4 regions of the Rhizobium sp. 01N447_2 genome follow, and region 4 is predicted to be linked to each of the others. Evidence: predicted binding sites of a transcription regulator. Region 4 holds the regulator's gene; each other region holds the start of a gene.
What was found. The regulator LexA, encoded in region 4, represses DNA repair genes until DNA is damaged. The targets are predictions, from matches to a motif close to TGTTCNNNNTGTGTTCNG.
Positions count from the first base shown of each region.

Region 1: a site for LexA is predicted at 979-996, ahead of AC1ECN_RS13470 (PA0069 family radical SAM protein). Genes of this name have one in related genera too.
Region 2: a site for LexA is predicted at 1,594-1,611, ahead of AC1ECN_RS09140 (putative DNA modification/repair radical SAM protein). Genes of this name have one in related genera too.
Region 3: a site for LexA is predicted at 1,451-1,468, ahead of AC1ECN_RS26600 (DUF3072 domain-containing protein). Genes of this name have one in related genera too.

Region 1 covers NZ_JBFTQY010000016.1:105,080-108,398, reverse strand. The annotation lists gene AC1ECN_RS13480 (hypothetical protein) at 1-219, opposite strand, end outside; gene AC1ECN_RS13475 (glycosyltransferase family 2 protein) at 407-925, opposite strand; gene AC1ECN_RS13470 (PA0069 family radical SAM protein) at 1,065-2,222, shown strand; gene AC1ECN_RS13465 (ribonuclease HII) at 2,524-3,213, shown strand.
Region 2 covers NZ_JBFTQY010000011.1:103,423-106,741, forward strand. The annotation lists gene AC1ECN_RS09135 (UdgX family uracil-DNA binding protein) at 1-356, opposite strand, end outside; gene AC1ECN_RS09140 (putative DNA modification/repair radical SAM protein) at 356-1,588, opposite strand; gene greA (transcription elongation factor GreA) at 1,842-2,318, shown strand; gene AC1ECN_RS09150 (glycosyltransferase family 4 protein) at 2,346-3,319, shown strand, end outside.
Region 3 covers NZ_JBFTQY010000050.1:6,315-9,633, forward strand. The annotation lists gene AC1ECN_RS26590 (PAS domain S-box protein) at 1-222, opposite strand, end outside; gene AC1ECN_RS26595 (VOC family protein) at 436-873, shown strand; gene AC1ECN_RS26600 (DUF3072 domain-containing protein) at 1,484-1,699, shown strand; gene AC1ECN_RS26605 (hypothetical protein) at 1,759-2,058, shown strand; gene AC1ECN_RS26610 (NADP-dependent oxidoreductase) at 2,433-3,319, opposite strand, start outside.
Region 4 covers NZ_JBFTQY010000107.1:4,091-7,409, reverse strand. The annotation lists gene AC1ECN_RS35945 (ComEC/Rec2 family competence protein) at 1-1,531, shown strand, start outside; gene lexA (transcriptional repressor LexA) at 1,512-2,231, opposite strand; gene AC1ECN_RS35935 (VOC family protein) at 2,430-3,319, shown strand, end outside.

The DNA of each region.
Region 1 (3,319 bases), on a different contig from region 4:
CCAGGTGCCGCTTTCGGCGGCATAGACCTCGAGAATGGCGTTCTGGTTGATCAGTCCGACTGCCGTGAGCTTTTCGGCGAAGTTCTTGTCCAGGAAATTGACGATTTCGGGTCGGCCTGCGCAACTGCGCATCATCTGCGATGCTGCCGAATGCGGATGCGCGATCACCAATGTCGGCAATATGACGGCGATGAGGCCGTAGACCATACTGCGTACCATGACGCACCTCCTTTCGCCGGGACCCCGGCAGAAGAGGAGATTTTCGCTGACCTGTTCTGCCGTTCACCGGCATTCCATGGCCATTCCGTTGCGAAGCGAGGCGCTTCGACGGCGCCATGTTTGAATTATAGCGCAAAATCCTATTGGGCGCCATCTTTTGCGCGAACTATGGAGAGGGTCGCGACACCTACCGCGCAGCGCGGGCGACCCAGGAGGGAATGAGTTCACTCGCCAACCGGCGCGGCTTCTGGCCCTTGACGAATTCGGTCAGCTGCATGCCGCTTTTGGCGATGGCGAGTGCCTGCTTCTTCGGCAGGAGAAAGCCGAGTTCCAGCGGCGGCACGGCCCGGCCGACACGCTGGAAGAACGGGCGCCGGTAGCCACGCGATGCGGTGAAGCGCGCCGGCAGTTTGTTCAGCGCCACATATTCGGCGACCTCATCGATCCAGCCGGCCTGGGGTCTTGCACCCGGCTCGACGAAAAGCAACCATTCGCCGCGGGCGGCGCGGACGATGTCCTTGATATCCCATTGCGAATGGAAGCGGCAGCCGGCGGCGTCGGCGACCCGCGAGGTGCCGTCGCGCGAGCCGTGATCGAGCACGACCACATCGCTCACCAGCCCCTCCACTGCGCCTGCCACCAGTACCGATAAAGTCTGTGCCAGCTCAGATTCCTGATCCTGACATTCGAGAACAACCGTCAACATTGACTATTTATAATGCGCCGCACAAATTTTTGCCAGCACCGTTTTCCTCATTTTGTTCTTGCCTTGTTCTCATTTTGCGGATAGGAATTTAATCAGCAAAACGGGCGGGAGCGATGGCTTTCCGCCGCGGGAGAATCCGATGAGAGAGCAGTCCCTGGCAGGGCAGGCCGCATTCGCGCCTGCCAATACGGCAGATATTGCCGATGCGATGATCGTTTCCTCCGGTCTGAGAGTCGAGGTCGATCGGCGGCGCGGGCGTGGGGCGGGACTGAACCCGACAGGGCGGTTCGAGGCGCTGCAGCGGGAGACCGTCGACGATGGCTGGCAGACGTGGGAAGAACTGCCGCCGTTCAAGACGGAAGTGCAGGTCGAGAAACCGCGCACGGCAATCACCCGCAACGAATCGCCGGACATTCCCTTCGATCGTTCGATCAATCCCTATCGCGGCTGCGAGCACGGCTGCATCTATTGCTTCGCCCGGCCGACGCACGCCTATATGGGGCTTTCTGCAGGGCTCGATTTCGAGACGAAGCTGTTTGCCAAGCCCGATGCGGCAAAACTCCTGGAGCGGGAACTCGCCAAACCCGGCTACAAGGTGCGGGTGATCGCGATCGGCACCAATACAGATCCCTATCAGCCGATCGAGAAGGAATGGCGCATCATGCGCGGCATTCTCGAGGTGTTGAACAAGGCGAACCATCCGGTGTCGATCGTCACCAAGTCGGCGATGATCCTGCGTGATCTCGACATTCTGCAGGAGATGGCAGCTAAGAACCTGCTGCGCGTCGGCATCTCGGTGACCACGCTGGATCGCAAGCTTGCCCGGACGATGGAGCCACGTGCCGCCACGCCGCCGCGGCGGCTGGAGACAATCCACACGCTTGCCGAAGCAGGCATCCAGACGGCTGTGCTGGCCGCCCCGCTCATCCCGGCACTGAACGATCATGAGCTGGAGCGTATTCTCGAATCGGCGAAGGCGGCCGGTGCTGCCGAGGCGAGCTATGTCATCCTCAGGCTGCCGCTCGAGGTCAGCCCACTGTTTCGCGACTGGCTGCTGCAGCATTACCCCGATCGTTACCGGCATGTGATGTCGCTGGTGCGCTCGATGCGCGGTGGCAAGGATTATGATGCCGAATTCGGCAAGCGCATGAAGGGCGCCGGCCCCTATGCCTGGCAGATCGCCCGGCGCTTTGAAATGGCAGCCCGACGTTTCAGCCTGACACGACGCAGCATGCCGCTGCGCGACGATCTGTTCGTACCGCCCGATGGCAGCGGCGTGCAGCTGTCGTTGCTCTAACCTTTTGTTTTTACGCAATTCAGGCAAAATCGCTTCGCGCTTTGCCTGGGAAAAGCCGCTTCACACTTTTCCTGGAATTGCTTCCAACCTTTTACGCAATTTCGGACGGAAAACCGCGCCGCACTTTTCCTGGAATTGCTTCTAGCTTGCGCATCGGCTCTCGAGAAAACCGCCCTGTTTTCGCGCCCGAGCGCAATTCCCGCGGATGGCCCTGACCGCCACCATCCGCCGGAGCGTCCCCGGCCGCCGCCCTGATCCGGGGACTTGCGGGCAATCGGGTTGGCGTGCGAGGTTCAGCCGCATGAAACCTCGCACGCCACCCGATTCTCCCCTGCTTTTCGACACGGTTCCGCTCGTGCCGGATTTCCGACTGGAACTCAAAGCCCGCAAGGCCGGCCACTGGCCGGTCGCGGGTGCCGACGAGGCAGGCCGCGGGCCGCTGGCGGGACCCGTCGTGGCTGCTGCCGTCATCCTTGATCCCCGGCGCATCCCTGAGGGTCTCAACGATTCCAAGCAGCTTTCGGCGCAACGGCGCGAGGAACTGTTCGTGCAGATTCTGGCGACTGCGACCGTCTCCATCGCCTCCTCCAGTTCGACGCGTATCGACGAGACGGATATCCGCAAGGCAAGCCTCGACGCCATGCGGCGCGCCATCTGCAGCCTCGCCATTCCGGCAAGCTACGTGCTGACCGACGGGCTCGACGTGCCGCCCGGCCTCGATTGCCCCGGACAGGCCGTGGTCAAGGGCGATGCCCGCTCGGTCTCGATCGCCGCCGCTTCGATTGTCGCCAAGGTGACGCGTGACCGGATGATGGCGCGAGCACATAGCGTGTTTCCGGATTACGGTTTTGCCGCGCATGTGGGCTATGGCACGGCGCAGCACCGCGCCGGCATCGAGAAGCACGGCCCCTGCTCCCTGCACCGGATGAGCTTCAGGCCGTTGCGCAAGACCGAGAACGGTCCTGAGACGGACGAGTTGCTTTCCGAATAGGTCAACTTCAAGAAGAATGAGAAGGCCAGAACACGCGCTATAAAAGGCGCGTGAGGAACGGAGAGGTTGCTGCATGCCCTCTTCTCCCCTCGGGGAGAAGGTGCCG
Region 2 (3,319 bases), on a different contig from region 4:
CGAACGTTTTTCGCCATCAGCCTGGCACGGGCGACGTCCTCGTCCGAAGCCACTTCAAGCAGTTGCCGGTCCAGTTGCAGCCGCCAGAGCAGACGGTAAAGCAGGGAAAAGCGCGCCGGGTCGGAATGGCAGAGAACTGTTTCCGCGAGCTCGATGAAGGCGGGCGGCACCGTCATCAGCTTGCGTGCCATGATAGGYGTCGGCGGCATGGCGTCGCGTTGAAACGCAAGGTCCGCCTCTGCGCCTCTTTCGCGCCAATCGATCTCTTCCGGCAGGATACCGGCGGCCGCGAAAGCGCGCGCGGCGTCACGCCATTCGGCAAGCTCCCCGCGTCCTGCAAGCACGACCCGGCGCATCACAGCAACGACAATTGTTCAGGTTGCGGTTCGAACATGGCGCGAAGGTCGGGGCGCTCGATCAATCGGCGCGGCGACCATCCTTCTGCCGAGATGAAGGACTGGACCTTCTTGATCGAAATGCCGAGCCGCTGGAGATCGTCCAACCGAAGGCGGCGAAAACGGCGGGCCGAGACGATCGCCTTGACTGTCTTGGTGCCGAGGCCGGGCACACGCAGCAACCGTTCACGCTCGGCCTTGTTGATGTCGACAGGGAATTCGGCCCGGTTGGCGAGCGCCCAGGCAAGTTTGGGGTCGAGGGTAAGATCGAGCATGCCTCCCGCCTGGTTCGCGGTGATCTCGTCAATGCCGAAGCCGTAGAATCGGTAGAGCCAATCGGCCTGATATAGCCGGTGTTCGCGCATCAGCGGCGGCTTGATCAGCGGCAGATTTTTCGACGAATCCGGGATGGGGCTGAAGGCGGAATAATAGACGCGCTTAAGGCCGTAGCTGCTGTAAAGCCGACCGCTGGTCGCAAGGATCGTCGCATCGTTCGCGCCATCGGCGCCGACGATCATTTGCGTGCTCTGGCCGGCCGGCACAAAACGCTGACGCTTCTTCGTCCGCAGCGTCGGTTCGCCGGCGGCCTCGATCTTCAGCCTCAGATCTCCCATCGATCGCCGAATATTGGCAGGCTTCTTTTCCGGCGCGAAGCGGGTGATGCCGTTATCCGTCGGCAACTCGATATTCAGCGACAGCCTGTCGGCATGAAGCACCGCTTCTTCGATCAGATGCGGCGACGCCTCGGGGATCGACTTCAGATGGATATAGCCGCGAAAATTATGCGTCACACGCAGTTCGCGGACGATGCGGACCATTTCTTCCATCGTATAATCGGACGAACGAATGATGCCGGAGGAAAGGAACAGGCCTTCGATATAGTTGCGGCGGTAAAATTCCAGCGTCAGCCAGACGACCTCCTCGGGCGTAAAGCGCGCCCGTTCGACATTGCTCGACGAGCGATTGACGCAATAGGCGCAGTCGTAGATGCAGAAATTGGTCAGCAGTATTTTCAAAAGCGAAATGCACCGTCCGTCCGGGGCATAGGCATGACAGATGCCGGATCCTTCGGTCGAACCGAGCCCCCCACCTGCCCGGGAATCACGTTTCACCGTGCCGCTAGAAGCGCAGGAAGCGTCATATTTCGCAGCATCGGAAAGGATGGCCAAGCGTTCTGTGAGCGACTTCTTCATTAGTATGTTCACTATATGTTCCTACAATGGGAGTCAATCAGGACGATCCGATTTCTGCCCATTTTCAAGTCGCACCACCTGATATCGGGGCGGGCCGCGTTTCTTTTATGCGAATTTTCTGGAAATCGGCCTTGGCGATCTGCTATAAGCGTCCGACTAAGATTGTGGCACGGTTCCGAAGCTCCCCTTCGGGACCTGTTTTCTTTTGTGTTCGCCGCTGATTGTGCGGATACGAGGATTGAAGGACAGAAAAATGGTTGAAAAGGTACCGATGACACAGGGCGGTTTCGTCAAGCTGCAGGAAGAGCTGCGCTGGCGTCAGCAGGAGGAGCGCCCCCGAATCATCGAGGCGATCGCCGAAGCCCGTGCCCATGGCGACCTTTCCGAAAACGCCGAATACCACGCCGCCAAGGAAGCCCAGAGCCACAATGAAGGCCGCATCAGCGAGCTGGAAGACCTGACGGCGCGCGCCGAGGTCATCGACCTCACCAAGATGTCGGGCGACAAGATCAAGTTCGGCGCCAAGGTGAAGCTCATCGACGAGGACACCGAGGAAGAAAAGACCTACCAGATCGTCGGCGACCAGGAAGCGGACGTCAAGGCCGGCCGCATCTCCATCTCCTCGCCAATCGCCCGTGCGCTGATCGGCAAGGAAGTCGGCGATTCCATCGAGGTCAACGCGCCGGGCGGCTCCAAGGCCTACGAAATCCTCCAGGTTTCCTGGGGCTGATCGCCCGCCAGCCGCGAGACCCCTCCCTTGCCTGATATCCGTGACGTCGAGATCATTGCGCCCAATTTCAAGCGCCGGCTCTCCGGCGTCACGTCGACGATCGTCCAGCTCATCCCGTGCCAGATCCGGCTCGGGATCAAGATCGCGACACTCGGCCCCGGCCTGCCGGAGGACCTGCCGAAACTTAAGTGGCGGCAGCTCCTTGGCCTCTGGCGCCCGCCGGCGAGCCGGCGCCGGCGTGTCTGGCACGCGCGCCGCAACAACGAGATGGCCGTCGGCATCCTGCTTCGCCATCTCACGCGCATGCCGCTGAAGCTTCTCTTCACCTCGGCCGCGCAACGCCGCCACACCGCCTATACGAAATGGCTGATCCGCCGCATGGACGCCGTCATCGCGACCAGCGACCGTTCCGGCTCGTTCCTCGAGGTGCCGCACACGGTCATCCAGCACGGCGTCGACCTTGCCCTCTTCCATCCGCCTGATACCGCAGAGGACGGCATCGCCGCCACCGGCCTGCCCGGCCGCCATCTCGTCGGCTGTTTCGGCCGTGTGCGCCATCAGAAAGGCACTGACCTTTTCGTCAGGGCGATGATCGAACTGCTGCCGCAGCACACTGAGTGGACGGCAGTCGTCTCCGGTCGCGTGACGGCCGAGCACGTGGCATTCGCAGACAAACTCAAGGCGGATGTCGCCGCCGCCGGGCTCAGCAACCGTATCCTCTTTCTCGGCGAAGTGCCTGACATCAAGGTCTGGTATCGTCGCCTGACGCTTTACGTCGCCCCCTCCCGCAACGAGGGCTTCGGCTTGACGCCGCTCGAAGCCATGGCCTCGCGGACCGCGGTGGTGGCATCGGATGCGGGCGCCTATGCCGAGCTCATCGTCACGGGCGAGACGGGTTCGGTCGTCGCCGCCGGCGACGGCGAGGCGCTGACGCGGGCAATCGCGCCTTACATCGCCGATCCCGCGCTGGCGATCGCGCATGGCGAGAGTGCGCTGCGGCA
Region 3 (3,319 bases), on a different contig from region 4:
CTCGTCCGCCGCATAGCCGAAAAGGCGCTCGGCGCCTTTATTCCAGGTTGTGATGATGCCGTTGAGAGTCTTGCTGACAATGGCGTCGTCGGAAGACTCGACGATCGCCGCAAGAAACGCTGCAGCAATATGTCCCGCCTGCACAGCGTCTATGTCAGACCCTGGCTGTAGCACAGGGTACTTCGCCTGCCCCTCGCGCTCTTGGTCATTGGAAATAGACATCTGCCCCCCGTCAATCAATGCATTTTTGGACGCCAAACGGTCAAGCCACCTGGCGCAGCGCCGACGATATTCGGCAAACACCAGCAATAAAAGCCCGAAAGCTGATGAGGGTGACGCCATCCGAAATTTTTCTTAAAGATTTCGATAGCGATGTCGGGATCGATGGTTCAACCACGTCCTCGAAGGATCGGACCGAAAATCGGAGGAGGCGGAATGGCGCTCAAGCGGATGGACAACATCGGGATTGTCGTTGAAGACCTTGGCGTGGCGATAGGCTTTTTCCAAGAGCTGGGCCTCGAACTCGAAGGCCGCGCGACGATCGAGGGCGAATGGGCCGGTCGTGTTACTGGTCTGGGCGATCAGCACGTGGAGATCGCCATGATGCGCACGCCGGACGGGCACAGCCGGCTGGAGCTTTCACGCTTCCTCAGACCTGAAATCGTTGCGGATCATCGGAACGCTCCGGTGAATGCGCTTGGTTATCTGCGAGCCATGTTTACAGTCGATGACGTCGAGGAGACCGTTGAGAGACTGCGCGCGCACGGCGCCCAGCTTGTCGGCGATGTCGTCCGATATGAGGACGCCTACAAGCTTTGCTACATCCGCGGACCCGAGGGTCTTCTCATCGGCCTTGCCGAGGAGCTCGGGTAAGCAGAGAAATTCGCCTTGGGCCTATCCGCGTGATGGTGTGAAGCGACCTGACCAAATGGCTGGCCGATAAGGGACTCCTAGACCCCGAAGGTCGGGAACAGGTCTTCGAGCTCATAGAACGACGCGGAATGTTCCACGGTCGGTTGAAGCCGCCCTTTAAAAATCGCGACCCTTTGTCCTGGGTTGCGCGATGCGACGGATTTCCGGAAACGAAGTCGATCTGCTCCTCCAGCTCCAGACGAAGCCCCTCGGGTAGCATGATCGTCTCAACTCGCGACGAGCCCTGCTTCAGTTCGGTGGCGTGTCGTACGGCGCGATCGAAAGAGACCCGGCGGTTAAAGCCGGGTCGGTCGAAGGAAAGTTTCCGCATCTCCAGGGACAGGAAGATCGATATCGAACCGCGAAACAACTTTCCACCGGGTCGTTGGCAAATAAACGGCCTGTGCCATTTTTGTTGCTTCAATCACATCATCCGGCGGGGGAAAGTCCTTTCCGAGCGTAGTGCGCCAAGGAGGGCTCGGTTGCGCTCCGGAAATCCCATCGGGCTCGCCTTCCGGTTCCGGAACTTGACGAGAGCCAGAACGTTCAGGGAACAAGAGAGGAGTTCTCCATGACCAACAACCCGAAGACAGACACGACTTCCAACACCCAGAAAGATCCAGATGAGTGGGTAAGCGGCGACGAGCCGATAACCGGCGCCCAGCGATCTTACCTGAAGACGCTTTCGGAACAGGCGCATAAGCCAAACGCTTACGCTGAGGACATCTCGAAAGCCGAAGCCTCCAAACGGATCGACGAGCTCAAACAGGAACTCGGCCTTAGCTGATCTAGCATGTAGTCGTGCATAAACCGGAACCTTCCGGTTGCTCTGACAGTTTTCGGGGCATGCCCTATCTCGTCGAAATCTTGCTTCCCGTGGCGCATAGTCGTCGGAATCGGACGAACCTCGACCTGGTTCGCGACGAACTCACGGAGAAGTTTGGTGGGGTCACCCTGCACATCAACTCTCCCGCCGAGGGTCTGTGGGAGGACGGAGGGGACATCGAGCGCGATCGTATCGTCGTGGCCGAAGTGATGACTGACGATATCGACCGCTCCTGGTGGTCCTCTTACCGCAGGGAACTGGAGGCTCGCTTCCGTCAGGAGGAAATTCTCATCCGCGCAACCCCGATCGAACGCCTGTGAATTTCTTCGCAACTCTCGGGATTCGCGGACATCAGCTTCTCCGAAGGAAACCTGGGATGCATGATGGCAGGGAGGCATGCTCATCTAGCAGTAACGGTTCGTCGGGAAACAGACGGTCGCAGACCGCCGTCCGCGTGAGGTGTTTTTTTGAAGATTGCACGGTCTCCTATCCTGTCAGTTGACCCGGAGGCCTACCTCTCCGTTCCGGCATTCGCTTCGTTCGCCGAGTAAGCCTGAGGCAACAGGATGCGGAGCTTGTATGCGATGTGCACTCCCTGGAGGAAATCCTCCAGGGAGTGCACATGGCGGCCAATCCGTCAGGAAGATACGGCGGGGTTATGTGCCCCACGAATATCCTTATTCTCGCAGCGGCCTCACGGGAGAACGCGAATGACCGTCTTTCCAGCGCGCCGCTCCGTCGAATTGAAGGTGGCGACCGCATCGTCCAGGCTTGAAACCTTGCCGATGTTCGTCCGCAGTCTTCCGTCCCGGACCCGCTGAACGATCTCGGATAGCTGGGTACGATCAGCCTCGACGACGAAGTCGACCGTCAGCCCATCCGAAGGCCGAATATCCGTCGGTCCGACGGCTGTCACAAGCGTTCCCCCRGCCCTAATCAGCGCCGCGGACCGCTTCTGAACATCGCCGCCAATGACATCAAACACCAGATCGACGCCGCCGATGTCTTCCAGGAGGTCGTTCTCGAGATCGACGAATTCATTTGCACCAAAGTCGAGCGCGTTCTGGCGGTCAGGGGCGCGTCCGGTACCGATGACATAGGCGCCGGCTTCCCGCGCAAGCTGCGTCACGATCGAGCCGACGGCGCCAGCCGCGCCGTGTGCGAGTACGCTCTGCCCCGCTTGGAGGCGGCCATGCTGAAACAGTCCCTGCCATGCGGTCAGGCCAGATATCGGCAGACTTGCGCCGACCGTGAAGTCGACGCTGCCGGGCAGCGGCGCGAGATTGCGGGCCTCCACAGCGACGTACTCAGCCAGTGTGCCGTCGCGATACCAGTCAGTCAGGCCGAACACCCGCTGACCGATCGACAGGCCGGTGGTGCCGTAGCCGAGCGCGGTGACCACACCCGCCAACTCATGGCCGAGGACCGATGGCGTCCGGTCACGAAAGGTTCGATCGGTCCAGGTCGAAGGCCAATCCAGTTCGGTGTTGACGAACCCCGCAGCATGGACCTCAACGACGACGTCGTTTATCGCTGCCTGTGGCTTGGGTCGCTCCACCAGCGTCATTCCGGCTGTTCCCG
Region 4 (3,319 bases):
TGCCATCTCGAATGAAACGACGGAGGCGCTGCGCCAGTCCGGCCTGGCTCATATCATCGCCATCTCGGGCCTCAACATGGCGCTGTCGGCCGGCATCTTCTTCGTCGGTTTCCGGATGCTGCTCAGCCTCTTTCCCGGCGTCGCCCAGGCCTATCCGACCAAGAAGATCGCCGCCGCCGGCGCGCTGCTTGCCGTCACGGCCTATTTCCTGATCTCGGGCTTTGCGGTCTCCGCCGAACGCGCCTTCATCATGATGGCCATCATGTTGATTGCGGTCTTCTTCGACCGGCCGTCGATCAGCCTGCGCAACGTCGCGCTCTCCGCGCTTGTCATCATCGCCATTTCACCGTCCGAGGTCTTGGGTCCGAGCTTCCAGATGTCCTTTGCCGCGACGTTGGCGTTGGTATCGGGTTATCAGCTGTGGAAGGACCGGGGCATCCGCGAAAACGCCTTCCTGAAGCTGCCGGTGTTTCGGCCCATCGTTACGGTTGCGGGCTTCTTCGGCGGCGTCTTCCTGACCTCGCTGATCGGTGGGTTTTCCACCGCGCTGTTTTCGATCGAGCATTTTCATCGCTTMACCGCCTACGGCCTGCCGGCAAACCTCGCGACGATGCCGATCATCTCCTTCATCATCATGCCGGCCGGCCTGCTGGCGATGCTGCTCATGCCTTTCGGTCTGGACGTTTTGCCCTGGAAGGTCGTCGGATTCGGCCTCGATCTGGTGATCGCGGTCGCAAAGACCGTGTCCGGCTGGGGGGGCAATATCGACGTCGGCCGCTTGCCCGCCTGGTATTTCGCGGTCGCCGTCGCCGGCTTTCTGCTGTTGACGCTGCTCCGCACCCGGCTGCGCCATATCGGCACATCAATCATCGCGGTCGCAACACTCATCCTGTTGCTTCTGCCAGTTCCCCGGCCGCCGGATCTGGTAATTTCGGAGGATGGTGGTCTCGTCGCGGTCGTCGAGACGGCGGCCATGGCTTCCAACCGCGAAAGACCGCCGGATTTCATCTTCGACCAGTGGCAGAGAGCGCTGGTCCTGCCGACGCATCACCCGCCGAAGATGCTGGAGGGGCCTGCTATCCCGCCGGAGGGAGAAGACCGCCGCGTCAGGCTTTCCCGCGATCAGCAGAACGAAGCAAGGTCGGCGATGCGGGCGGCTGCAACGAGCGCTGACGCAAACCGCTTTTCTTGCGTCAAGAAGGCCTGGTGCACATCAAGGCTTGGCAATGGTCGCGTGGTTGCTGTCATCGACAATGCCGCCTATCTCGGTCCGGCCTGCGATGCGGCCGATATCGTCGTGACGTCGGTGCGCCTGCGCTTCAACAGCTGCCGCTCAGGTGCGACGCTCTTCACCGGTGAGACGCTGCGCAGGACCGGTTCCGTCGAATTACGCTTCGCCGATGCCGGCCTGGACGTCACAGCCGCATTCGATGATCTGTCGCGGCCATGGATGCGCCATCGCGCCTATGACTGGCGCAGCAACAGTTTTGCCGAATCCGGCCCGCCCAGTGTCAGTGATAGCGGCGAATGAGACCGACGAGTTTGCCTTGCACCTTGACGCGGTCCGGCCCGAAGATTCGGGTCTCGTAAGCCGGGTTGGCGGCTTCGAGCGCGATCGAGGCGCCCTTGCGGCGGAAGCGTTTGAGTGTTGCTTCCTCGTCGTCGACGAGAGCCACGACGATGTCACCGGGACTTGCGGTGCTGCCGTTGCGGATGATCACCGTGTCACCGTCGAAGATGCCGGCGTCGATCATCGAATCGCCCTTGACCTCCAGCGCATAATGTTCACCGGAACCGAGCATGTCGGCCGGAACGACTATGTCGTGGGTGTTGTTCTGGATCGCCGAGATCGGAACACCGGCAGCGATTCGGCCCATGACCGGCACGGAGACCGAGTTGCCGTTGTCGGCGACGGGCTTTGCGGCAGCGGGGGCGGCGACCGGCTGGGGCTTACCGAGGCTGCCCTCGATGACGCTCGGCGAAAAGCCGCGCCGGGGCTGGATACTAGGGCTATAGGCCTCCGGAAGCTTGATGACCTCAAGCGCARGGGCGCGGTTCGGTAGGCGGCGAATGAAGCCACGTTCCTCGAGCGCCGTGATCAGCCTGTGAATCCCGGACTTCGAGGCGAGGTCCAGCGCATCCTTCATTTCGTCGAAAGACGGCGGAACGCCGGATTCTTTCATGCGCTCGTGAATGAAAAGGAGAAGCTCCTGTTGTTTGCGCGTGAGCATCGACGTTGTGACCTCGTGATTGAAACAAATCCAGAACAGACACTATATGTTCCATATGTGTTCCGCAAGTAGCTAAATTTCCGTAAAACTTCGCGCCAACTCGTCGAGATTTTTATTTTCATTCGCCGGATTGGGACACAAGTCTTGCATTGAGGGTGGCGCTGTCGCACATCTCTTGCCGTTTTGAGGAGGATTATGATGAACACGCATTCCGGCAAACCGCATCCGCTGGATCATGTCGTGCTGCCCGTCGTCAATATTGATGTGGCGCGCGAAAGGCTCGGCAAGCTCGGCTTCACCGTTGCCGCCGATGCGCGCCATCCCTTCGGAACGGAGAATGCCTGCGTCTTTTTTGCCGACAAGACCTATCTGGAGCCGCTCGGGATTGCGAGCGCCGAGGAGAGCGAGGCTTCGGCGCGGCAAGGCAATGTCTTCACCGCCCGCAACCGTGCCTTCCYCTTCCGCTGCGGCGAGGAAGGGCTTTCGGGGCTGGCTTTCGGCAGTGAGGATGCCAGCCTCGATCATCAGAACTTCGTCGGCGACGGATCGAGCGCTGGCGAAGTGCTGCAGTTCACCCGGCCGATGACGATGCCGGACGGTGCGCAGACGATTGCCGGCTTCAAACTGGCTTTCGCCGGCGACCTGCGCGCGCCTGACCTCTTTCTCTTCACCGTCGAGCGCGTCAATCCGCTACCGGCCGACCGCGGCGCGCTGGAGACGCATGCCAATGGCGTCATCGGCATAACCGAGATAGCGCTTTGCGCACCCGCCGCCGCTGCCTTTGCTGCCTTCGTCGGCCTTGCCGTGGCGCAAGCGGCAGTCGAGAAAACGAGTTTTGGCGTCAATATCGCAGCGTCGAACGCGAAAATCAGCCTGATGACGCCGGAAGGGCTGGAAGCCTATTTTGACATCGCCGTCTCATCCGGCGATCGCGGCCTGCGCGGCAGGGCAATCCTCTTTGCCGTCGCCGATCTTGCCGTGACAGAAGCGCATTTGGCTGCTAACGGGGTGACATACACGCGCAAGAACAATCGCATTGTGGTGAAGCCTGCGCCCGGGCAGGGCGCGCTCTTCGCCTTCGAGGAAAC